One region of the Ensifer sp. 2TAB8 genome, then DNA from elsewhere that is predicted to be linked to it. Evidence: predicted binding sites of a transcription regulator. Region 1 holds the regulator's gene; the other holds the start of a gene.
The links. Region 1 encodes LexA, which represses DNA repair genes until DNA is damaged. Its sites were predicted from a motif close to TGTTCNNNNTGTGTTCNG; they were not measured.
Positions count from the first base shown of each region.

Region 2: the regulator LexA is predicted to act here: its motif matches at 4,192-4,209, upstream of AB4Z53_RS34990 (sel1 repeat family protein).

Region 1 covers NZ_JBFRGB010000007.1:233,702-245,358, forward strand. The annotation lists gene AB4Z53_RS14850 (hypothetical protein) at 1-288, opposite strand, end outside; gene AB4Z53_RS14855 (hypothetical protein) at 414-1,046, opposite strand; gene AB4Z53_RS14860 (hypothetical protein) at 1,415-1,666, shown strand; gene lexA (transcriptional repressor LexA) at 1,892-2,617, shown strand; gene AB4Z53_RS14870 (hypothetical protein) at 2,702-3,034, opposite strand; tRNA gene AB4Z53_RS14875 (tRNA-Cys) at 3,418-3,491, shown strand; gene AB4Z53_RS14880 (hypothetical protein) at 3,735-4,091, opposite strand; gene AB4Z53_RS14885 (methyltransferase family protein) at 4,188-4,877, shown strand; gene AB4Z53_RS14890 (thermonuclease family protein) at 5,106-5,828, opposite strand; gene AB4Z53_RS14895 (hypothetical protein) at 6,012-6,305, opposite strand; tRNA gene AB4Z53_RS14900 (tRNA-Asn) at 6,464-6,538, shown strand; gene AB4Z53_RS14905 (cryptochrome/photolyase family protein) at 6,634-8,082, shown strand; gene AB4Z53_RS14910 (class I SAM-dependent methyltransferase) at 8,176-9,429, shown strand; gene AB4Z53_RS14915 (SMR family transporter) at 9,510-9,881, shown strand; gene AB4Z53_RS14920 (SMR family transporter) at 9,868-10,194, shown strand; gene AB4Z53_RS14925 (SDR family NAD(P)-dependent oxidoreductase) at 10,182-11,021, opposite strand; gene AB4Z53_RS14930 (cysteine synthase A) at 11,327-11,657, shown strand, end outside.
Region 2 covers NZ_JBFRGB010000052.1:2,872-14,528, reverse strand. The annotation lists gene AB4Z53_RS35010 (caspase family protein) at 1-1,071, opposite strand, end outside; gene AB4Z53_RS35005 (hypothetical protein) at 1,247-1,801, shown strand; gene AB4Z53_RS35000 (PilZ domain-containing protein) at 1,999-2,376, shown strand; gene AB4Z53_RS34995 (pyridoxal phosphate-dependent aminotransferase) at 2,503-3,618, shown strand; gene AB4Z53_RS34990 (sel1 repeat family protein) at 3,676-3,942, opposite strand; gene AB4Z53_RS34985 (DUF2147 domain-containing protein) at 4,539-4,880, shown strand; gene AB4Z53_RS34980 (hypothetical protein) at 5,193-5,366, shown strand; gene AB4Z53_RS34975 (hypothetical protein) at 5,443-5,619, shown strand; gene AB4Z53_RS34970 (YnfA family protein) at 5,837-6,157, shown strand; gene AB4Z53_RS34965 (AMP nucleosidase) at 6,243-7,745, shown strand; gene AB4Z53_RS34960 (lysylphosphatidylglycerol synthase domain-containing protein) at 7,748-8,701, opposite strand; gene AB4Z53_RS34955 (glycosyltransferase family 2 protein) at 8,836-9,813, shown strand; gene AB4Z53_RS34950 (glycosyltransferase family 39 protein) at 9,806-11,299, shown strand; gene AB4Z53_RS34945 (diacylglycerol/lipid kinase family protein) at 11,269-11,657, opposite strand, start outside.

The DNA of each region.
Region 1 (11,657 bases):
GTCGAAGCGAAACGTCAGGTCATAGTCCTTGCCGATCTCGAGCGACTTCCAGTCGTCGCTGGCAAAGCTCATGTAGAGTGGCGATTCGGAGCCCTTGGGATAGAAACCCAGGCGCAGCCTGACCCCGCCCTCGAACATCGACGTAATGAAACACGAGCCTTCCATCGACGTGTCGGAAGCAACAATCCAGCCGCCGACCTCCTTCCACTTGATGATCTCGGACTCTTCAGCCGCGGCTGGCCCCGTCACCATCAGACAGCTCATCAACCCGAACAGCAATCTACGCATGCAAAGCCCCCGTTTGCTCGCATTTTGATGGGTCGCCGCGTGACTGTCGAGGGTGGGCGACCCGTACCCACGCAATATTTTAGGAATATTCACCTCTCGCGCGGACCGGTGCTCACGCCAAGGAATTACATGGCGAAGGGATCCTTCGACGACTTGCTCTGCCCGCCGCCCGCAAACGGGTCATTGTTCGGCGCATTGTTGCCGGCGCCCGCAAACGGATCGGCGGCCTCCCCCTGTCCGCCGCTCGGCATCAGCGTGTTCACGGCCTCCTGGCATTTGAACATCTCGCTGACGGCCTTCATCGAATCACGCAGGCTGAGGCTCGCCACCACACGACCTTCGAACGCCAGCGCCAGCGTATTCTTGCGCACGAATTCGGTGAAGAAGTCGGTATTGGAAAAATTGACGACCAGAGCCTTCGAACCCGTGAGGTCCACGCCGAACGCAACGGCCGGCCACTGGCGGCCGCGGTCGAGCTGCAAGGCAACGTCATACTCTCTTTGCGGCTCGATCGATTTCCAGGTGGCATTGCCGATCGAAAGAAACGCCAGGTTCGCCGATCCCTTTGGATAGAAGCCGATACGAAGAATCGCGCCGGCGTCATAGCTCGTCGCCGCGTAGCACGAGCCGCCCAAGGACGGATCGGAACCGACCGTCCAGGCGTTGATCCGCTTCCAGATATTCGAACGGCCCTCTTCAGCAGAGGCCGCTCCGGCCGCCACCAACAGACCGAGAACCGCCAACGACAATCTATGCATGCAACCACCCCACTTTCCCCGCAAAGTTATCGTATTTTTGCAACCTGTCGAGACAATGCGGCGCGATCACAACAGGGATTTGCGCACTCCAACAGGGAGGACATTGACTGGCACAACCGATGCGAATGCGGGTCGGCCGATCGCACCAGGATCAAGGGCCTTGCCGCCGCGCACCTCTGGCGCAAAACGGTCACAGCCTGAACTCAAAGACCTGTTGAACACATGAGAGTGATCGCCAAGTTTGCTGGACTTCGGAACGAAAGCGCGGTTCACATCGTTAACCGCCCCGTAGTCCCACCCTTGCCTCAAAGTGGACGATCACCGTGCTTGCCGCCCTGCTTCTCGCTTCGATAGTCGCATCGCCTAACATGCCTGACGTCAAGCTCAGTGCCGCCACGGTCGATGAACTGCAGACGGACTTCGAAAGCGCCGTACCCTGCCACCAGATTGATGGACGCAACGTGTGGAAGGGCGCCATTGCGTTCTACATCCAGTCGTTCGTCTATGACGGCGACACGCCCGTGGCAACCGATGCGGCGGACGCGGTGCTTCCCGAAGACAACAGCGCCGAGACGGTGAAGGAATTCGAAGACGCCTGCGCCGCCACGCAGCCGGCCTGACCCTCGCCATCAGAACGCTCGCGATTCGCCCGATGCGGTCCAATGCGGCCGTTGCCGGCCACACAATCATCACCCAAACCCGCTTTGCTCCCGTAAAAGTGACCAATCAGCACGCGCAGTCGCGCCAATTGACTGAATTCACGGAATTTTAGGCACTTGCAGAACACATATGGAACAGATAGTGTCTGTTCTTGATTTGTTTCACGCCTTCTGGAGCGACGTGCCATGCTGACCCGCAAGCAACAGGAATTGCTTCTGTTCATTCACGAACGCATGAAGGAGTCGGGCGTCCCGCCGTCATTCGATGAGATGAAGGATGCGCTCGACCTGGCGTCGAAGTCCGGCATCCACCGTCTGATTACCGCGCTCGAAGAACGCGGGTTCATTCGCCGTCTTCCGAACCGGGCCCGCGCGCTCGAGGTCATCAAGCTTCCGGAAGCCTACGCGTCCAGCCAGCAGCAGCCGCGTCGCGGCTTCTCGCCGAGCGTGATCGAGGGAAGCCTCGGCAAGCCGCCGGCGGCAGCCCCTGCCGCACCACCGAAGCCGGCGCCGGTGGCCGAAAACACATCAGTTTCCGTGCCGGTCATGGGCCGCATCGCTGCCGGTGTGCCGATCTCGGCGATCCAGAACAACACGCACGACATCACCGTTCCGCTCGACATGATCGGCAACGGCGAACACTACGCCCTCGAAGTCAAGGGCGACTCGATGATCGAAGCCGGCATCTTCGACGGCGACACCGTGATCATCCGAAATGGCAATACCGCCAACCCCGGCGATATCATCGTGGCGCTCGTGGATGACGAGGAAGCGACGCTGAAGCGATTCCGACGCAAGGGCGCATCGATTGCGCTTGAGGCCGCAAACCCTGCCTACGAGACACGGATCTTCGGGCCTGATCGTGTGAAGATCCAGGGCAAGCTCGTTGGGCTGATCCGCCGCTACCATTGACCTCCAGAAAAAATCGGCACTCTGAAGAGCCTCGCTGCCGCTTGGGGTAGCGAGGCTCTTCTTGTTTATCCGATAACGCGCCGCTTACTCGTGGATGGTGTATTCACCGAGTTCGCAAAGGTCCTGCGTATCTTCGGTCGTATCAAGGCCCGAGTCCTCTTCGAATTCGAAGCGCATGTCGTACTTGCAGACATCCCGACCGTCAGCGATGGTGATCTCCATGTTCTCGCCGGGGTTCAGAACCTGCCGGCCGAATACATCGTCTTCCCACTCGTTGACGCCCACCGGCGACGTGTAGAAGTTAGTCAGAACTGCATTTGTGTTGTTCTTCAGCTTGAAAACCAGGTCCTCTGCCCGCGCCTCGAATGTGGTCGCAGCAAAGAGGGCCAAGGCCGTCAGGACAAGTTTCGTTTTCATATAAGCCATTGCCTCCGCTTGATGATGACGGACGCTATCGATGCGGCTGATGTCAGCGGAGTCATCGTTCCCCCTCTACCGATTTCACCGAAGCGATAAGATCCGCAGGGGATTTAGAAGACGTGGCTTGTGCGGGCGTGTGGCACGCCTGAGCGAAAGCTCCCAGGTGTCTCAACCCGGAGTAAGCTGAGGAAGGCAATCGTTCCGACCTCCTCTTGAAGCATTGCTGCACGCTGGGCAGGAGCAATCGACATTGCCAGACGTTCTGCCTGTGGAAAGCGCCCGAACCGCAAATTCGCTTTGTGCTTTTTCCGAAAATGCCTCTTGCGGATTTTCTGCAATCATTCTAAATCCCCGCCAACGCTCGGTTATCCGAGCCGTGAGGCCTCGTGGCGGAGTGGTGACGCAGAGGACTGCAAATCCTTGTACCCCGGTTCAATTCCGGGCGAGGCCTCCAAATACATTCACCAATATAATCAATATGTTGCAGTCGTCGCGAAGCGGAAAAACACCGCTTCCGCGTAACGCGATGTTGCTACGAGATTCCCTTGCTTTCCCTGCACTTCCACGCGGCGACGGCGGATCCATACGACATGAAATGCGACATGTTCACAGCGAATCCTGAGCCAGAAACCCGCTCACCAGCTGCAGGTGCTTGAACCCCGCTTCTCCTTCGCGCCGCCTACGAACACGTCGCAGGTCACTGTCTCTGCGGAAGGCTGTCATAGCGCCCTCCGGGCCGCCCTGTGAGCGTCCATGAGGGTCGCGACGGGATCGGTCGCTGCCACTTCATCGCCTTCTGCAAGAAGCGCTCGTCCCTCACATCGATCTCGGCGAGCGCGATTCTGACGACAATCTCGCCGATCTTTTCGAGGCTCAGCACGTACTCCCGATGCTGTCTGCCGCCCCTAAAGAGGCGCGGCCCCTTGTCGAACTTGGACGTGGCGCGGAAAGAGCTCCCACACACCAAACCCTTCAAAGAACGCATAAATCCGTCGACGACGTATTTCGACATCGTGGCCAACAAAACATAGTCGTGCTGCGGCGGCCACAACATGGCGTCGACCTTCCGAATTAAGCAACTTCTAAAGTTACGCTTGAAGCCGCTCGCAACCGTGGCATTCTTACCGGCGATCGAGGGGGAGGTATTTGGATGCTGAAGGGTAGAACGTTGCTCTTCGCCGACATCATCGGCAGGTTCGGTATCTGCGCGTATTTCGCAATCGCGATGTTGCGGCGCATCGTTCACGCCGCGCAAATCGTGGTGAAAGACGAATGGCAGTCGGCTGACGTCTTGGCGTTGACTTCAACCGCCGCCACCGTCCTATTCCTCGGAATGGTCTGCGTGGTAGCCATTACGCGCTTGCCCCCGATCAAAGCAGCCACTGGCTTCGAGCCCTATTTGACCGCGATGGCAGGAACATTTCTTCTCGGGCTGATCGCATACTTACCCGAGCCCGCCGATACAGGCTTGGCGCTTCAAATGGCCGGCACGGCTATGATCGTGGTCGGGATGGTTTCGTCAGCCTTCGTTCTTTTCTGGCTCGGTCGCGCCTTCAGCATCATGCCGGAGGCCCGGACCTTGATAACGGGCGGCCCCTACTCGGTTGTTCGCCACCCGCTCCATCTAACGGAAGAGATCGCCATCATCGGCTTGATCGTCCTCAATCTTTCTGTCTGGTCAGTACTTCTTGGGGGTGTCCAGTGGCTGCTGCAATTTCGCAGAATGATCAACGAGGAACGAGTATTGCAGACCGCGTTCCCCAGTTATGGCGCCTATGCACTCGACGTCCCGCGCATTCTTCCATTCATGAACGCGGGTAAGCTGCGATCAGCACAGTGAAGCCAAGGTGGGATTTGCTCGTTCTGATACCGGATGAACGCGACGCCGGAGCCGTTGCCGCCATAACCGGTTGAGGCGGCGGATCGGCGAGACAGGCGGGATCCAGTCAGAAGGCCATCAGCACACCACCACCGCGTGAGCTGCGGCCTCCGAAAAATCACCACATTGGTGAAGCGTGCTGCGGCAATGTCTTCCTTCGAAGGCATTGCGGTTCTGCAAATATCGGCCTCAGCACCAGGGCGTCGTGTGTCCCGTCCACGGCCGCACCAGTCCCTCGTTTACGAGGACGCGTCCGATGGATTGATCGCCGCGAGTGACCAGCCGCAGCTTTTCACCGGCCTTGGCGTCCTGACGACTGTTCGCCGTTTCCAGCCTGAAGTCACCTGCGTTCAGCAGTTCGCGCAGGCGCTGCTTGGCGTAAAAGCCGCGCGAACGTTCCTTGTCGCAGCTTGCCTGGCGAATACGCGGTGCATCGACGTCCGCCACGCGGATCGTGTCTCCGTGGTAGAGGAAAGTGGCGCCGTCGATCACGCAGTTGTCGTTGCGAATCCCACAGAAATAAAACTGATCCGTGCGGATCGATGCCGTTTTGACTTCCTCATTCGGCCGCACCGCGGGTGTCGGCGCGTTCGCGCCGACGTCCACCGACGGCACGGGAGCTGCAAGCGCAACTCTTGTCACGGGGGTTGGCTTTTGCTTCTCCGCTTGCTGCGCGGGACGCCCGTCCGCTTTCTGCGCGACACGTGCGGGCTTCGGCTTCGAATCATGACGGGACGTGAACGCCACCACATCCGATACCACCGGCCAGTGCTTCAGTTCGGCGCGATGATCATAGGCGACTACGCCGCCGACGATAGCCGCGGCGGCCAGATACCACGGCGCCATACCGCCTTGCTTGCCCTTGCTCCGGCCGGAATTCCTGCTTCGACGTTTCGTAGTGGCTTTGGCCATGCGTCCTCATCCTGATTCGCGACCGCATTATGCGTTTGATGCGTTGCCGAAAAGTTTTCGGCCGCCCCCTCAATAGGCAGATGCAGGTTCGGAATCAGGCGGCAGAAGAATCGAACGAGACAGGTCGGTGCGGTTCGGCGCTGACGAAGACGGCCACCGAGAGACGGAAGCGACGATTTTGGCTCACGACCCCTTCGACGAGTTTGTGCGCCCGCGCCAACGCGCCCACCAGACCGCCAGACGGCGGCGGCGGCGGCGGACGGATGGGAGATCGTGCGAAAGAACGATGAGGCCCAGCGGTATCATCCAGAAGCCGAGCACCGGCAGAAAGCCGAGAAAGCCGCAGAACACCAGGAGCGAGCCCAACAGGATACGCAGCAGTGGCGATTCCGGCAGCGTGATGCGCCATTTGCCGAGCACGATCTGTCGTGTCTGCGGATCGATCCCGAAATGCATCTGCTTCCTGTTTTTGTTCATCATTCCCTATCCGGCGTCTTTTCCCACAATTGGGGACTTCTCCACAGCCTCGCAACCGAACTTGTCACTTTTTTTGAAAAAACCGCTTGGCAAATCAGAAAAGCATGCGTATTAGCAGCCTCACTTCTGAAGCGCACAGCAAACAGCGGCGCGGATGATCCCTGGTAGCTCAGCGGTAGAGCATTCGACTGTTAATCGACAGGTCGCCGGTTCGAATCCGGCCCGGGGAGCCACTTTCTAAAAGAGCCATTTGCAGAGATGCAGATGGCTCTTTTTCATTTTGCACCTAAGTTCCCCGGGTGAGCAATCCCAAACCTAGACGGTATTCATGACAAAGGCGGCGCCCATCATCGTCTGGTTCCGCAAGGACCTGCGTCTTGCCGACAATCGCGCCCTTGCGGCCGCGGTCGGTGAGGCTCCCGTCATTCCGCTCTATATCCGGGAGCCGGACGAAAGCGGCAACGGTCCGCTGGGGGCTGCGCAGCGATGGTGGCTGCATCATTCGCTGGAGGCGTTGAGGGCTCGCCTCGCCCAATTCGGCTCGCAACTCATTTTCCGCTCCGGCGACCCGCTGGACGTGCTCACCGACGTGGCGCGCAAATCAGGAGCGCAGCGCGTTCATTGGAATCGCCGCTACGATCCCTCGGGCATCGCCACCGATACCACCTTGAAGAAGGCGCTCTCAGCTCAGGGGATCGCCACCGAGAGTTTTGCCGGACAGTTGCTGCATGAACCTATGCGCCTGCTGACGACGACCGGCGGCCCCTATCGCGTGTTCACGCCCTTCTGGCGCGCCCTCGATTCAAAGTTTGAACCGGCTCCGCCAATCGACGAACCGCAACAAATCGTGTCACCGGAAACCTGGCCGTCGTCCGAACCGCTTGGCCAATGGTCGCTTCTGCCAACAAAACCGAACTGGGCGGCCACGTTCAGCGAAATATGGACGCCGGGAGAAAAAGGCGCGGCCGCTCGCCTCGACGAATTTATCGACGAAAAGCTCAAAGATTACAAAGTTCGCCGGGACCTTCCTGACGCTGACGGCACGTCCCTGCTCTCTCCCCACCTTGCCCTCGGGGAGATATCGCCGGCGCAGATTTGGCACGCGACACAAGGGTTACAGACCGAAGGCGGTGAAGGTGTCGCCACCTTCCGAAAGGAGGTCGCCTGGCGCGAGTTCTCCTACCATCTGCTGTTTCACTATCCCGAACTCCCCCGGCGCAACCTCGATCGCCGATTCGATCATTTCCACTGGCTTGACCACGAAGGCGACTTTTACCTGTGGTCCAAGGGCCTGACCGGATTTCCGATCGTCGATGCCGGCATGCGCCAGCTCTGGCGGCATGGCTATATGCACAACCGCGTGCGGATGATCGCCGCGTCCTTCCTCATCAAGGATCTCCTGATCGACTGGCGAAGGGGAGAAGCCTGGTTTCGCAACACGCTGGTGGATGCGGATCCGGCAAATAATGCAGCAAGCTGGCAATGGGTCGCGGGATCAGGCGCCGATGCGGCACCGTTCTTCCGAATTTTCAATCCGGTTCTCCAGGGCGAAAAATTCGACCCGGACGGCGCCTATGTAAAGCGCTTCGTGCCGGAACTCGAACGTCTGGAGCCGCGCTACATCCATCGCCCCTTTGCTGCTCCGGCCGCACTCCTCGCAGATGCCGGCATCGAACTCGGCGCGACCTATCCAAAGCCGATTGTCGACCATGCCATGGCCCGGGACCGCGCGCTCGCGGCGTTCCGCGAGATCACAAGCGCGCCGAGAGAACCGTAGCGAATACAGGCCCCCGGTAGAATTCCACGGTTGGCGTCTCAGGCGAATGCCGCTACGCTCACCCTACGGATGCAACAGCTGAGGGGGTGGTGTATGCGTGAGCTGGAAGCAAGTCTCGCCGCGTTCAACGGCGCACAGGAGCTTTCTGCCGAGAATCTCTCGATGGTCCTCAGGGACTTCCCATTGAAGGCACGGATGGTGCTCGGCGCGCTCGTGCATCTTCAGGCCGGGGTCTTGATGCTCACGGCTCCGGATGGCCGCAAACTTGTGATCAGGGGCAAGAGAGCAGGCCCGAGCGCGATCCTCACGCTGAACAACTGGAACCTGCCGCAACGCGCCGTGACAGGCGGCACCATCGGCGCTGCCGAGAGCTATATCGACGGCGACTGGGACAGTCCCGATGTGGGCGCCTTTCTCGAACTCTTCCTCATCAATGCCGAGATCGGCAAGCATTTCCCGAACCGGGCGCGCGGCCTGCTTCAGCTGATCGAAAAGTTCCTGCATTGGCGCAATGCCAACACGAAGTCCGGCGCGCGTCGCAACATCTCCGCTCACTATGACCTCGGCAATGCCTTCTACCGCGAATGGCTCGACCCGAGCATGACCTATTCATCGGCGCTCTACGCAACCGGCGCCAACGATCTCCGCTCCGCGCAGGCGGCCAAATATCGCGCGCTGGCAGAAGCGACCAACCTTCGCGCCGAAGACCACGTGCTGGAGATCGGCTGCGGCTGGGGAGGCTTTGCAGAATTTGCCGCGGGCGAAATCGGCTGCAAGGTGACGGGATTGACGATCAGCCGCGAGCAACTGGCCTTCGCCCGCGAACGCATCCACCGGGCAGGTCTTGCCGACCGCGTCGAACTCAAATTCCAGGATTATCGCGAGGAGAAAGGCACCTATGACCGCATCGTCTCGATCGAGATGTTCGAGGCCGTCGGCGAAAAATTCTGGCCGACCTATTTCTCGCAGCTCAAGCGATGCCTGAAGCCGGGCGGCAAGGCCGGACTGCAGATCATCACCATCAAGCCGGAAGCCTATGAGGAATACCGCGCCAACCCGGACTTCATCCAGAAATACGTCTTCCCCGGCGGAATGCTGCCGACGCGCGAACATCTCATCGATCTCGGTCGCCATGTCGGCCTGCGCATGAGCAACGATTTCGGCTTCGGCATAGACTACGCCCGCACACTTGGCGAATGGCGCCAGCGCTTCTGGTCGGTCTGGAACAAGATCGAGCCGCTCGGCTTCGACCTTCGCTTCAAGCGGCTGTGGGAATTCTATTTCTACTACTGTGAAGCCGGGTTCCGGGCCCGAAACATCGACGTCCGGCAGATCGTGTTCGAATAAGAACGCATCCGGCGCGTCTTTACCGCGCCGCGCGTAGCGCTTAAGAGGCGGTCTATCCAATTCTCAATTGAAGGTTCCGCATGCGCCTTGCATGGTTTTTCCTCGCGCTCGCCATCGCGACCGAAGTGGTGGGCCTGACGGTGATGAAGGCCGCGTCCTCGAGCGGCTCTTATCTCGGCCACATCGTCATGTATGTCTCGATCGCGCTTTCCTACGTCTTCCTCGCCAAGGCCGTGAAGACGATCTCCGTCGGCGTCGCCTACGCCATTTGGGAGGGTTCGGGCGTCGCGATCATCACGCTCGTTTCTGTCTTCGTCTTCGGTCACGTGCTGACCGGACGCGAGATTCTCGGGCTTTCGATGGCGATCGTCGGCATCCTGCTCGTCAATGCGGGAGAGCGCCACGACGAGGAAGAAGCCGCGGCGGAAGGAGCAGCCAATGAGCGCGCCTAACATCTATTTTGCGCTCGCCGTGATGGCAGGCATTCTCGATGTCGCCGCCAACCTGGCCTCGACGAAATCCGAAGGCTTTGCCCGCCGCGGCTGGGGCGCGCTTTCCATTCTGCTGGTGCTTGCCGCCTTCGCGCTCCTCGCCGAGGCAATCAAGGGCATGGAACTCGCGATCGCCTATGCTGTGCTTGGCGCGACCGGCATCTTCGGAACGGCCATCTGCGGACGGCTGCTCTTCGGGCAGAAGCTGAAACCGATCGGCTGGGTCGGGCTTGCCCTGATCTTCGGCGCCGTGCTTGTGCTTCACACCGCCTGACGCCGGCGCTCGCCGGAGCCCGCATGCTTTTTCGCTTCCCTTGCCTCGGCCACGACACCCGTCAGCCGCCGGACAAGCGCGAAATAGAGACTATAGGGCAGCAGACGCAGGAGCTTTACCGCGTAGGTGAAATGCCGCGGGAAGCTGATTTCAAAGCGCCGCGACTTCAAACCCGCAATGATGCGATCCGCGGCCTGCTCGGAACTGACGAGAGCCGGACGTGGAAAGCGTATCCGCGCCGTGCCGGGCGTATCGATGAAACCGGGGCAGATGATCTGCAGGCGGATACCGATCCGATCGAGATCGAACTTCAGGCTCTCGGCCATGTTGATCAGCGCAGCCTTTGAAGCGCCGTAGGCGGCGCTGGTGGGCAGCCCGCCGTAACCGGCGACGGACGACACGATGGCAATGTGGCCGAAGCCCTGCGCCTTCATATGGGCAACGGCCGGCAGAAGGCAGTTGACCACCCCATTGAGATTGACTGCGAAACTCTTCTCGAAGGCTTCGCGATGAAGATCATCGCCGCGCACGGGAACGGCCACTCCGGCATTGAGGATCACCAGCGACAGGTGGCCATGGTCGTACTCGATCGCCGCCAACACGCGCTCCATGTCCTTGGGGTCGGTGACGTCGCCGTCGAGAACCGTGATCCTTCCCTCGCCTGCTGCCTCGTGCTGCAGGTCCACCAGCTTTTCGTGGCTTCTGGCGGTGACGACCACCGAATAACCCTCGCGCACCAACTTGAGCGCCAAAGCCCGGCCAACGCCGACGCTCGCGCCGGTAACCCAAGCCAGTTTATGTTCGGATTTCGCAGACTGAATACTCATCACTCACTCCTCGGCACGCGCCGGGAAACACGCACGCATCTCCTTGTGGGCGAAAAAGACTTGCCCGGCCCTTCATCGCGGCAACGCTTCCTTGCCGCTGAGCCCCACATGCCTTGGAGACGATTTTTGTTCGGGACAGAGCGGCGGTGAAACGCTATTTCTTGCCTGAAGTGCAGGCTGAGCCGAAAACACGCCAACATTTCGGCGGTCCGGGATCGTTGTTGATTTTCGTCAGTCGCCGTTCGTCTTTCCCTGGTACTCGTCGCCCTGTTCCGGCGCCTGTCCTCAAACACGAGGTTCTGAAAATGGCCATTCTACCGTCCGTCCTCGAAGCGATCGGCAACACACCCTTGATTCGGCTGAAGGCCGTATCGGAGGCCACCGGCTGCGCGATCCTCGGCAAGGCCGAGTTTCTGAACCCGGGGCAATCGGTCAAGGATCGCGCCGCGCTGTCTATCATCCGGCATGCGGAAAAAACCGGGCAGTTGCGCCCCGGTGGCGTCATCGTCGAGGGCACGGCCGGCAACACCGGCATCGGCCTGGCGCTCGTCGGCCATGCGCTCGGCTATCGGACCGTCATCGTCATCCCGGAAACCCAGAGCCAGGAAAAGAAGGACGCCTTGCGCCTGCTTGGTG
Region 2 (11,657 bases), on a different contig from region 1:
GAGACCCTTTTGCGGCTCGAGCGCTGCGATCTGCTGCTCGGCCTCCGCCTTGTACCTGCTGTCGGGATAGCGCTCGATGAAACGCGTCAGGGCGGCTGCGTCGGTCGATAGTTTGAGCGCATCCCAGGCGATTTCGTCAGGCGTCACGCTCGACGTCTGCTCGGCCTCGGTCAGCAGCTTCAGCTTCTTCTCGGCAAGCATCTTGTAGACCGGATCGGAACCGTGCTTCGCGAGGAACGCCGCGATCAGATCCTTGTCTGCAAGATCGCGAATGTTCTGCCAGTCGGCAGCCGCCTCCGATTGGCTGTTGGGCGAAAGCTGGCCACCATTGTTGGTGATGTTGATGTTCACCTCTTTGATATTGAGGAAGATCTGCGCACCGCCGAGCGAGCCATAAACGAACGGCTCCTGGCCGCGATTGGTCGCCGAGACCACTTCATCGCGCACCTTGCCAAGGGCAATACGGACATCGACCCCCGGTTCGGTCAGATATTTGGCAAGCGCCATGGCGAATGGACTGTTCTTGCCCTCGCCGTCGAGCGCAACCGTGCCGGCCTTGGAAGCAAAGGCGACAAGCAGGTCGGCCGATTCAGGCTCGACACGCGCCAGCCCGCGTGAGACCGCCCTGGTCGAGATCGAGCGGGTCATGCTCTGTTCGAAGGGATTGTTGCGGCAGGCGTCGAGGATGACGAGCTTGAGCTTGGTCGCGCCTTCGAGCGAACGCTGAACGCGGTCGAGCCCGATCGCCTCGTCTTCCACATCCTTGTCCGTCTTCAGTTGCACGTCGACGGGAAGCAGAAAATTCTCGCCATTCATCTCCATGCCATGGCCGGAATAATAGACGATCGCGACTTCGGCGCCGGTCGCTAGATCTTCGAAGTCGCGCAGCGCCTTGACCATGTCCTGGCGGCTGACATCGTGCACGGTCGTGACGGAATCGAAGCCTGCCTCCTCGAAAGAGACCTTCATCAGTTCCACGTCATTGGCCGGGTTGTTCAGCGGCGACGTCGCTTCATATTTCTCGTTGCCGATCAACAGTGCGACGCGCTTGGCAGCCCATGCATCGGACACCGACACAAACAACGCCATACAAAGAATAGAGAGCGGCAGCCAATGCCGCGAATGCCCCGTGAACATGCCATTCCCTCCGGCACCGACCATCGTTCTTCGCCTTGCCCGGCTTGCAAACGACGGACGACGCCCTCGCCCATCTGCCCTCGGAATCACCACATCGGGCGCCCCGGTCATGCCTGACGAAAGTATTACGTATGAGATGTGGGCTTTCAATGTACGCACGCGTCATAATTTGCCCGCCACGCGCCTGGACGGCGCAAGGTCGAAGCAAGTCGATGTGCTTAGCTCAAACACGATAGCGGCACCGTCGTCGATTCTTTCGATGACAGCGCTGCGGGAGTTACGAAAGGCATCGGTCTCGGAGCTTGCCATGTCCATGAAGATGCATGTCGCGGAAGGAAAGCCGGGCCAGCTTGCGACGACCCATCAGCACTATTTTATCGAGCGCCCCTGTCGCATCCTGGTCATCGGCCAGCAGTTGAAAGCGAAAACCAAGTATCAATGCCTGCTGCGCCATATCTCGGTTGCCGGCGCGATGCTCGATTTCAATGCTACGATCCTGCTGCCGAAACATTTCTTTCTGGAGATCGAAGGTTTCAAGGAGGAAATCGGCTGTTCTCAGGTTCACCGGGAAGGCACCGAACTCGGGGTGCGTTTCAACATGCTGCTCTCGCCCGATTTCTTGCGGCGCCTCATTCGGATCCAGTTTTCCAGTGGCGGGCTCTGACTTTCGATGCAAAGCGAGCGACATTAGATTTTTAGTGATCGATTTCAGGGGATTGCAAGTTTCTGCTGCCAAGCTGATTCTAGTAACGGTGGAAATTGCCCACCGAAACGATGTGGGACAAATGAATTGTCCGGGGTCGAAGGATGCGCTCAGAAACTCAGCGCGCCGACTGATCCGGCACTGGCGGAGAACGACGCATGCAGAACCAGACAATGTATTCGTGCGTCCCCTCGCCTTTCTACGAGCGACGCTATGAGCGATTCTCCATCGGGCACGCGGGCACGCTGACAGCGGTGCAGCCGGGTCTCGCAAATGTTTCCGTGCGTCCTTGCCGGATGATCGACATATCGCGCGGCGGTGCCAGCTTTGCGGTCGATACCAATATCGGCCTGCCACAACACTATTATCTGCATATCGTCGGCACTTCGCTGAGAATCGGCTGCGCCGAGGTCTATCGCAACGGCGAGCGCATCGGCGTCCAGTTCATCAAGCCGATCGAGCAGACCTTGCTGCGCGAGATCATCCGGCAAGAATTCTTCACCGGCCAGGTGAAGAATGCAAAGCCGCGGCGGTAAGGTCACCGATCAGGGCAAAACGGACGACCAAGGAATTCGAGCAGTTTTCTCGCGGGAATGATTCCGAATTGCGGCGGCATGCGCTAAGTTCCCCGGACTTTGTTCGAACGGGGCTCATTCTTCAGCATGTCCGCTTTCTCTCGCTTCACGCCGCTCATCCAATCCCTTCCCTCCACCATTCCGTTTGTCGGCCCCGAGGCTATTGAACGGCAGCGGGGGCGAGCCATCGCAGCCCGTATAGGCGCCAACGAAAGCGGGTTCGGTCCAGCCACAAGTGTCCTGGCGGCTATCAATGAAGCGGCAGGCGGAACGTGGAAATATGCCGATCCGGAAAACCACGACCTGAAGCAGGCAATTTCGGCTCATCTCGGCACCACGCCAGCCAATATCGCGATCGGTGAAGGCATCGATGGATTGCTCGGCCAGATCGTCCGCATGGTGATCGAGCCTGGCATGCCGGTCGTCACGTCACTCGGCGCCTATCCGACCTTCAACTATCACGTCGTCGGTCACGGTGGTCGGCTGGTGACGGTGCCCTATACCGGCGACCGGGAGGATCTCGGCGGGTTGCTGGACGCCGTGAAGCGAGAAAATGCGCCGCTCGTCTATTTCGCCAATCCCGATAATCCGATGGGAAGCTGGTGGCCGGCCGAGCGCATCGTCGAATTCGCCCAGGCTTTGCCCGAGACAACCCTCTTTATCCTTGACGAGGCCTATTGCGAGACGGCACCGGCCGATTCGCTGCCGGCCATCGATGCCTTGATCGACAGGCCGAACGTCGTGCGTACGCGCACCTTCTCGAAGGCTTACGGTCTTGCCGGTTCGCGCGTCGGTTATGTCGTGAGCACGCCGGGCACGGCGCAGGCCTTCGACAAGATCCGCAACCATTTCGGCATGAACCGGATCGGTGTCGCGGCAGCGATCGCCGCGCTTGCGGACCAGAATTACTTAAAGGAAGTGACTAGGAAGATTGCAGCATCCCGCGAGCGCATTGCGGCGATTGCAGTGGAAAACGGCCTGACACCGCTCGCCTCCGCCACCAATTTCGTAGCGGTCGACGGCGGCCGCGATACGGTCCATGCGCGTGCAATCGTTGATACCCTGATGAGCGACCATGGCATCTTCATCCGGATGCCGGGCGTGGCGCCCCTGAACCGCTGCATCCGCATCAGCACGGGACCGGAAGTGGAGATGGACCTGCTTGAGGCCGCCCTGCCCGAGGTTCTGAAAAAGCTGGCCTGATCCAGCTTCAGATCCCGGTCGTTCGGCCGGCGGCCGTTCGGCGGCCGCCTCATTCGTTCAGTGAACGGTCATCCATTCGCGAGCGGCGCGCAGCGCTGCTGCAAGGTCTGCCTTGCTCATCGTCATCGCCAGATCGGCACGCAGGTCAACGGCGCGGTCGCAGCCCTTGATCGCAGCGATGTTCAGCCACTTGTGGGCGGCGACGAGATCGACCGGGCGGCCGTGGCCCGTTGCATAGGCGAGGCCCATTTCACAGAAGATTTCCGCCTGGTTGTCACCACCCATCGCGGCATCCGAAGCAATCTGCATATCAAAGCGTGCCATTGTCTTGTCCCTGTTTTGCCTGGTTGGTTTTCCCGAAGCGGCCCGCCCGTTTCGGGCGAGCCATGCTCCAGATCAGCACTTGTTTTGGTCCCTGTTCGACCTTGCCTCTTTGCGGGCCTTTCCGAAGCGCACCATCTTTTTGCGGCGTCGTCTTCGGTGGTTTGTCGGAGCGTTTTTGTCCGCTCGTCTTATGGCTCCAATATGCAGCAGGGCTTTCAATGCGCGCTTAAAATGCATGCTTAATTTGCGACAAACAAAGTTCAAACACTTGGTAAACTTGAGTTTTTGTTAAACATCGGAAGTCCGAGAATCCGGCGCATTCGCTTCAAAATTTACGAAAAATTCAACTGCCGATTTCAACCAAACGCTAACCACGAAAAGATCGACGGTGGCGGAGGCGCCAAGATTTCCTAGATTTCGACCGGCTTGAAACGACCCAGAAAAAGCATCGGAAGCCGCCGCAGGGCTTGTTTACCTTTACGTGCGCGTAAGCTACCGTGCGCGCGGCGGTGAGGAGCCTGCCTTTGCACACGAGGACATCTCAAGAGCAGCCGACGGAGCGGACCACGTCGGCGGTCTCGATCTGGAGGACTGGAATGTTACGTACCTTGCTCATGACCGCGACACTCGCCCTTGGCATTGCCGGGACGGCTGCAGCGGCAGAATCGATCGTCGGCAACTGGAAGACGGCAAGCGGAGCGACCGCGGAGATTGCCCCTTGTGGCGGCGCCTTCTGCGTGACGCTGAAGACCGGCAAGCATGCCGGCAAGCGCATCGGCAATCTTTCCGGCACCGATGGCAGCTATTCGGGCGAAATTACCGATCCCGATACCGACAAGACCTATAGCGGTTCGGGCTCCGTCGACGGCAATTCGCTGAAGATGAAGGGCTGCGTCCTGAAAGTGCTCTGCAAGTCGCAGACCTGGACGCGCCTCTAGGCGCCGCGCGGTACTAGACGCATTGACTTATCGAAAGGGCGGCCATCGGCCGCCCTTTTCGCATGCGCAGTCCGTGGCTTAGTCACTGCGTCCCACCGCTATGCCCGGCGTTCTTGCCCCTTCGCGCATTGCGGCACTTAGGCCAATCGCACCCCATCGCGGCGTTCGGCATCACCCGGATCGAGCGGCAGCACGCTCAAATGCAACCGAAGATGAACGCCAGATGAACGGACATCTCAGCATCAATTCAGTTTGGGTATGCGAAAACACACTCAATCGATTTGAACCTGCCTCCAAACAACGGACAGAACCATGGATATCCTTGCTCGGCGCCTCACCATCATCAGCCTTCTGATGGTCGTTTTCGCTGTAACTCTCGCCGCTGCTGTCAGCGCGGACACCGAACGTCGCCGCAGCAACACCTATCTCGGCTCGCTGACGGATTGCACCGCACATACGGCGCAATACTGCCAGGCCAAGCTCTAACGCGGAACGGACCGGGCTCGCCCTGCTCCACCGCCAAGTGAAACCGATCACCTCGTGATCTGATAGAGAAACGAACATGCTGGCCGCTCTTTCGACATCCGCGTTTCTCTCGCTGCGTGTGCTTGCACTGGCCGGCCTGCTGATGGCACCGGTTGGGGCGCTTGCCTACTCGAAGGCCAACGGCGCCGGCATCGGCAAGCAGGGCGCCGGCCTTGTCCTCTTCGTCACCCTGCAGCGCCAGTCGATGACGTGATGCAGGTGCCACCCGATCGGATTTCATGAAAAGGGGCGATCGCGCCCCTTTTATCTTTCCGGCTTGCACTTGATGCCGCTTTCCTGTCCTCTAGCATCGACAGCGCCGCATTTTTTTGAGACGCGCTACGGTCGCCGCCGCACTTTGAGTTGTTGCACGGTTTTCCGATCAAAGGACACCTGCAGCAGGATTTGCCACAACAAGCCTTGTCAGCCCGATGCCCGCCTATCTCGTCTATACGCTTGCCGCCCTTGCCGAAATCGCCGGCTGCTTTGCCTTCTGGGCCTGGCTGAAGCTCGACAAGTCCATCCTCTGGCTCGTCCCCGGCATGGTATCGCTCGCGCTTTTTGCCTGGCTCCTGACCCTGATCGACAGTCCGGCTGCGGGCCGAGCCTATGCTGCCTATGGCGGCGTCTATATCGCCGCCTCGCTGCTTTGGCTTTGGCTGGCAGAGGGCGTCAGACCCGACCGATGGGATCTCGCTGGCATGACTGTCGCGCTCCTCGGCAGCGCCATCATCCTTGCCAGCCCCCGTTGAACCCATCGACAGGCTGATCGCGACGCGGTTGTGCACGCAGATATCTTGTCGTTTGCTTGTCAGAAGCTGCAGCCTATAATGCGACATGAACAAGCGAATCTCTTCACACTCCGTCCTTTCCGTCGCAACGCCTGAGCCTTTCGAGCCGCAGTACTTCGACGATCCTGCGGCTGCTGTCGATTGCCTCGAGGCGCTTTACGAGCGCAACACCCGGTTCCTCTGCGAGGCTTTCGAGGGGCTTGGAAAAACCGACGATCCGCTGACACGCTATCGCGCCTGCTATCCGCAGGTCAGCATCGAGACGAGCAGCTTCGGCCATGTCGATTCCCGCCTGTCCTACGGCTATGTCAGCGCACCCGGTGTCTATACGACCACGATCACCCGGCCGAAGCTCTTCCGGCATTATCTGAAGGAACAGCTCGGCCACTTGATGCGCAACCACGGCCTCGGTGTCACGGTCTCGGAATCGGCGACCCCGATCCCCTTGCATTTTGCCTTTGGCGAGAGCGCCTATGTGAAGGCCTCGGCAGCGAACACCATCGACATTCCACTGCGCGATCTGTTCGATGCGCCTGACCTGACGACGACTGACGACGAGATCGCCAACGGTTCCTACGAGCCGGGTCCTGGAGAGCCCTCGCCGCTCGCGCCCTTCACGGCCCAGCGTATCGACTATTCGCTGGCGCGGCTCAGCCACTACACTGCGACGAGCGCCACGCACTTCCAGAACTTCGTGCTCTTCACGAACTACCAGTTCTATATCGACGAGTTCTGCGCCTGGGCCCGCCAGCAGATGGCCGAAGGCGGCAACGGCTACACGGCCTTCGTCGAGCCCGGCAACATCATCACGCCGGCCGGCGCCGACAAGCCTGAGACCGACTTTACGCTCGCACGGCTGCCGCAGATGCCCGCCTATCACCTGAAGAAGAAGGGGCACGGCGGCATCACCATGGTCAATATCGGCGTCGGCCCGTCCAATGCCAAGACGATCACCGACCATATCGCCGTTTTGCGCCCGCATGTCTGGCTGATGCTCGGCCACTGCGCCGGTCTTCGCAACAGCCAGCGTCTTGGCGATTACGTGCTCGCGCATGCCTATATGCGCGAGGATCATGTTCTCGACGACGACCTTCCGGTCTGGATCCCCTTGCCGGCGCTCGCCGAAGTGCAGGTGGCACTCCAGGATGCCGTTGCCGAGGTCACCGGTTACCGCGATTACGATCTCAAGCAGATCATGCGCACCGGCACCGTTGCGACGATCGACAACCGCAATTGGGAACTTCGCGACCAGCGCGGCCCGGTCAAACGCCTGTCGCAGGCGCGTGCCATAGCACTCGACATGGAATCGGCGACGATCGCTGCCAACGGCTTCCGCTTCCGCGTGCCCTATGGAACCTTGCTCTGCGTATCGGACAAGCCGCTGCATGGCGAATTGAAGTTGCCGGGCATGGCGACCGCTTTCTACAAGACGCAAGTCAGCCAGCATCTGAAGATCGGTATCCTGGCACTGCAGAAACTGGCGGCCATGCCACCGGAGAAGCTGCATTCCCGCAAGCTCAGAAGCTTCTACGAGACCTCGTTCCAGTAGAGCTAACGCCGTCTCCCGAGCGCCATCGACAACATCGTGCCCGCCACCGCGGACACGATGATCAGAAGGTGCGCGTTGACGCCGGCGGCCGCGAGTTGCTCCAGCCCGGCGCGATCGGCATGAGCGCCGAAGGATATGGCCCCGGCTGCGATCGCGGCGGGATAAGTGCCGACGCCGGCGGGCGCATGCATCGGCAGCACCGATGAAAGCTCGCCGCCGAGGGCGCCGCCGAAACAGGCGGCCAGCGGCGCAACGCCCATGAAGGCCAGCACCCAGGCAAGAACGATGACCTTGACCGCCCAGTTGAGGATGGTCATGCCCCAGGCGCGCAGGAACGCGACGATGTTGGCGGGAACGCCCGCCTCCAACTCGTCCACGATGGCATCGAGCTTTGTCGGCAACAGCCGGCGCGCCAGCGCAATCACTTGATCCTTCAAAAGAAAGAAGAGAAGCGGCGAGACGAACGCGGCAAGCCACGCGACCCAAAGGACGGCTGACCCACGCCCGATGACAAGGCCGACGGCGGCGACAACGAGAAGCGCGTGCAAGTCGAGCAGACGCATCACCAGGAGAGCGGACGTTCCGCGCGCAAGCGGCACGGAAAACTCCGAGCGCATCAGGAGCGGAAAGCTCGTCTCGCCGGCGCGAAACGGCAGCATGATGTTCAGAAGATTGTGAACCTGGGTGACGCGAAATAGCGGCAGGAAACGGCCAGCGGTTTCTTTCGGGAAGTAATCATAGATGCGGTAGCAACGAATGAAATAGGTCGCGACAAGCAGCACCAGCGCCGAGACTGCCGAACCGAAGCCGATCTCCGACCATTGCTTCAACAGCGCCGGCCATCCCCAGAACCATTCGACAAAGGCCGCGTAGGCCGCAATGGCAGCTGCCGAAAGCAATGTCATCCGGTTGCGGGCGAGCCAGGATCGCCGGTCGGACTCGCAATCCGAAATCATCAGGTCTCGATTTCCCGTGTTGACACGCAAGATTGAACGTTGGTTATCACCGATAACTGTGCAAGAAAACGATTATGTAGCCCAATCCAAATCTTGCGGCACCGCAAGCGCCGCCGCATGTACGAGCTGTTTCCATGTACTCCATCGAACTATCCGTCGTCATTCCCGTGTTCAACGAGGAGGACAGCATCCAGCCTCTGATCACGCGGGTCCGCGATTCGCTGGCGAACTTTCCCTCTCCTTGGGAACTGATCCTCGTTGACGACGGCAGTACCGACCGAACGCTTGTAAATGCGAGGAAGGCGCTTTCCGACCCCGGCCTCGACCTCAAGATCGTCGAACTGCAGAAGAACTTCGGGCAAACGGCGGCGATGCAGGCCGGCATCGACGCTGCTGCCGGGCGCCTGATCGCCACGCTCGACGGCGACCTGCAGAACGATCCGGCTGACATCCCCGAAATGGTCAAGGCGATCGAGGAGCGCCAGCTCGACCTGCTCGTCGGCTGGCGAAAGAACCGGCAGGACGGCCTCCTGCTCCGGAAGATCCCGTCCTGGTGCGCCAACCGCCTGATTGGAAAGATCACCGGCGTCAGGCTGCACGACTATGGCTGCAGCCTGAAGGTCTACCGGACCTCCGTCATCAAGCAGGTGAAGCTGATGGGGGAAATGCACCGCTTCATCCCCGCCTGGGTCGCCGGCGTGGTGCCGAGCAGCCGCATCGGCGAGATGCCCGTTACCCATCACGCGCGCCAGCATGGCCAGTCCAAATATGGGATCTCCAGAACCTTCCGCGTGATTCTCGATCTGCTGTCGGTGCTGTTCTTCATGCGGTACAAGGCGCGCCCGGGGCACTTCTTCGGCTCGATCGGGCTTGCGACCGGCGCGCTCAGCGCGTTGATCCTGGTCTATCTCGGCTTCGACAAGTTTATCCTCGGAAACGATATCGGCACGCGACCGCTGCTGATCGTCGGCGTCATGCTTTTCCTCTCGTCCGTCCAGCTCATCACCACGGGCATCCTGGCGGAAATGATGGCGCGAACCTATTTCCGCGACGACGATACCACCAACTACATCGTGCGACAGATCTTCGCCCGGGACCCAAGCGATGCTTGACGTCGTCAATCGTCGGCCAAACATCACCGTTGCGCTGATTGCCGGTTATTTCCTGCTCTGCATCGGCTTGCGCCTCGCCGTTTCCACATCGCTCGAGATCGACGAGTCGGAACAAGCCTTCGTCTCGCAGTTCCTGATGCTTGGCTATGGCTCGCAGCCCCCGTTCTACAACTGGCTGCAATACGGGCTCACCTCGCTCTTCGGGCCGTCGCTCGCGACGATGACGGTGCTCAAGAACGGGCTCCTGTTTCTCTGTTGTCTCTTCTACGGCCTCGCGGCACGCGAGGTCCTGAACGATCGGCGCCTGACAGCCATCGCAACGGTCGGCGTCCTGACTTTTCCGCCGATCTTCCTGCTCGCGCAGCGCGACCTTTCGCATACGGTCGCCGCGCTGTTTGCCGTGTCGCTGTTCCTTTACGCCTTCATCCGGACGATGACGCGGCCAAGTCTGTTCGCCTATATACTGACGGGCGCGGCGGTCGGCATCGGCGTCATCTCGAAGTACAACTTCGCACTCGTCCCAACCGCCGCGATTCTTGCGATCCTGCCCGAGCCCAGGCTGCGCGCACGGATCTTCGACTGGCGCATCCTGGTTGCCATCGCCGTCTGCACACTGATTGCGCTGCCGCACGGCTACTGGATTCTCGAAAACCTCGGTGCTGCCTCGCGCAATACCCTCCATGAAATGGGAACGGCGCAACAGACGAGCTACCTGACGAAGGCGCTCAAAGGGGTCATCGCACTGGTCGCCGCCTCACTTCGCGGCGCCGCCATTCCGCTGGTCGTCTTTGCTCTGGTATTCCGCAAGGACCTGGCGGCGATCTGGCGCGCCGAAAGCCCCTGGACACGCGTCATCGGGCGCATGCTGCTTTTGTGCCTCGGTGCCGTACTGCTGATCATGCTGGCCGTCGGCGCCACGCACATGCGGGAGAAGTGGCTGGTTCTCTTTCTCGTCCTGCTGCCGCTTTACCTCGCCCTCAAGGTCGAGGCATCCGGCGTCGACACCGCGCGAAGCGTTCGCCCCTTCCTGCTGCTCGTCGCCTTCATCGTCGTTACCACCGTGGTGGTCGTGTCGGCCCGCGCCGTCGTTCGCCCCTGGTTCGGCAAGCTGTCGCGGCTGAGCATCCCCTATAGCACCCTTGTCGACACCGTCGTGAAACAGGAGGGAGCCGAGCCGGCGATGGTCATCGCCTCGGACAAGCTACTTGGGGGCAATGTGCGCACGCGTCTGCACGGCGCCAAGGTTTTCGTGGCTGGAAACAGCAGTTCTCCGATCGAGCATCTGACCGGACCGCTCCTCGTGGTCTGGAGCGACAACGGAAAGCTCGATGCTCAACCACCTGAAGGGCTTCTCGACATCTTGAAGTCGCTCGGCGTGGCTGAGGAGGCGATGAAGCCGCAGCAACTCGCCCTGCCCTATCTCAACGGCAATCTGCCGGATCGCTACGGCTTCGGCTACTTCTGGATCGCCGACCCTTCCCGATGAGTGGACGACCCGTCGCGTTGGATGGGCGCGCCGTCGCGGTCGGCACCGACGAGCAATTTGAGTTCACCGGGGTGAATACGAAGCGCGACGTCACGGCCCATCGGCAGGAGTTCCCCGTCGATGACGCAGTTGATCTTACGCTCCACCTTGGGAAAATGCAGATCGAGCGCATGACCGCTCATGGTGGTAATCAGCGGGCTATCGCGAAATTTACCGCGCATGACATCGAAGGCGAGCTTGGCGACGCCCGGCGGACTCAGGGGCGGAGCGGTATAGAAGCCGAGATGGCCGGCCGTAACATCATCGGCATACATCAGCGTGTCGCGCCCGAACGGGTTGTTGGAGACGGAAACCGCTG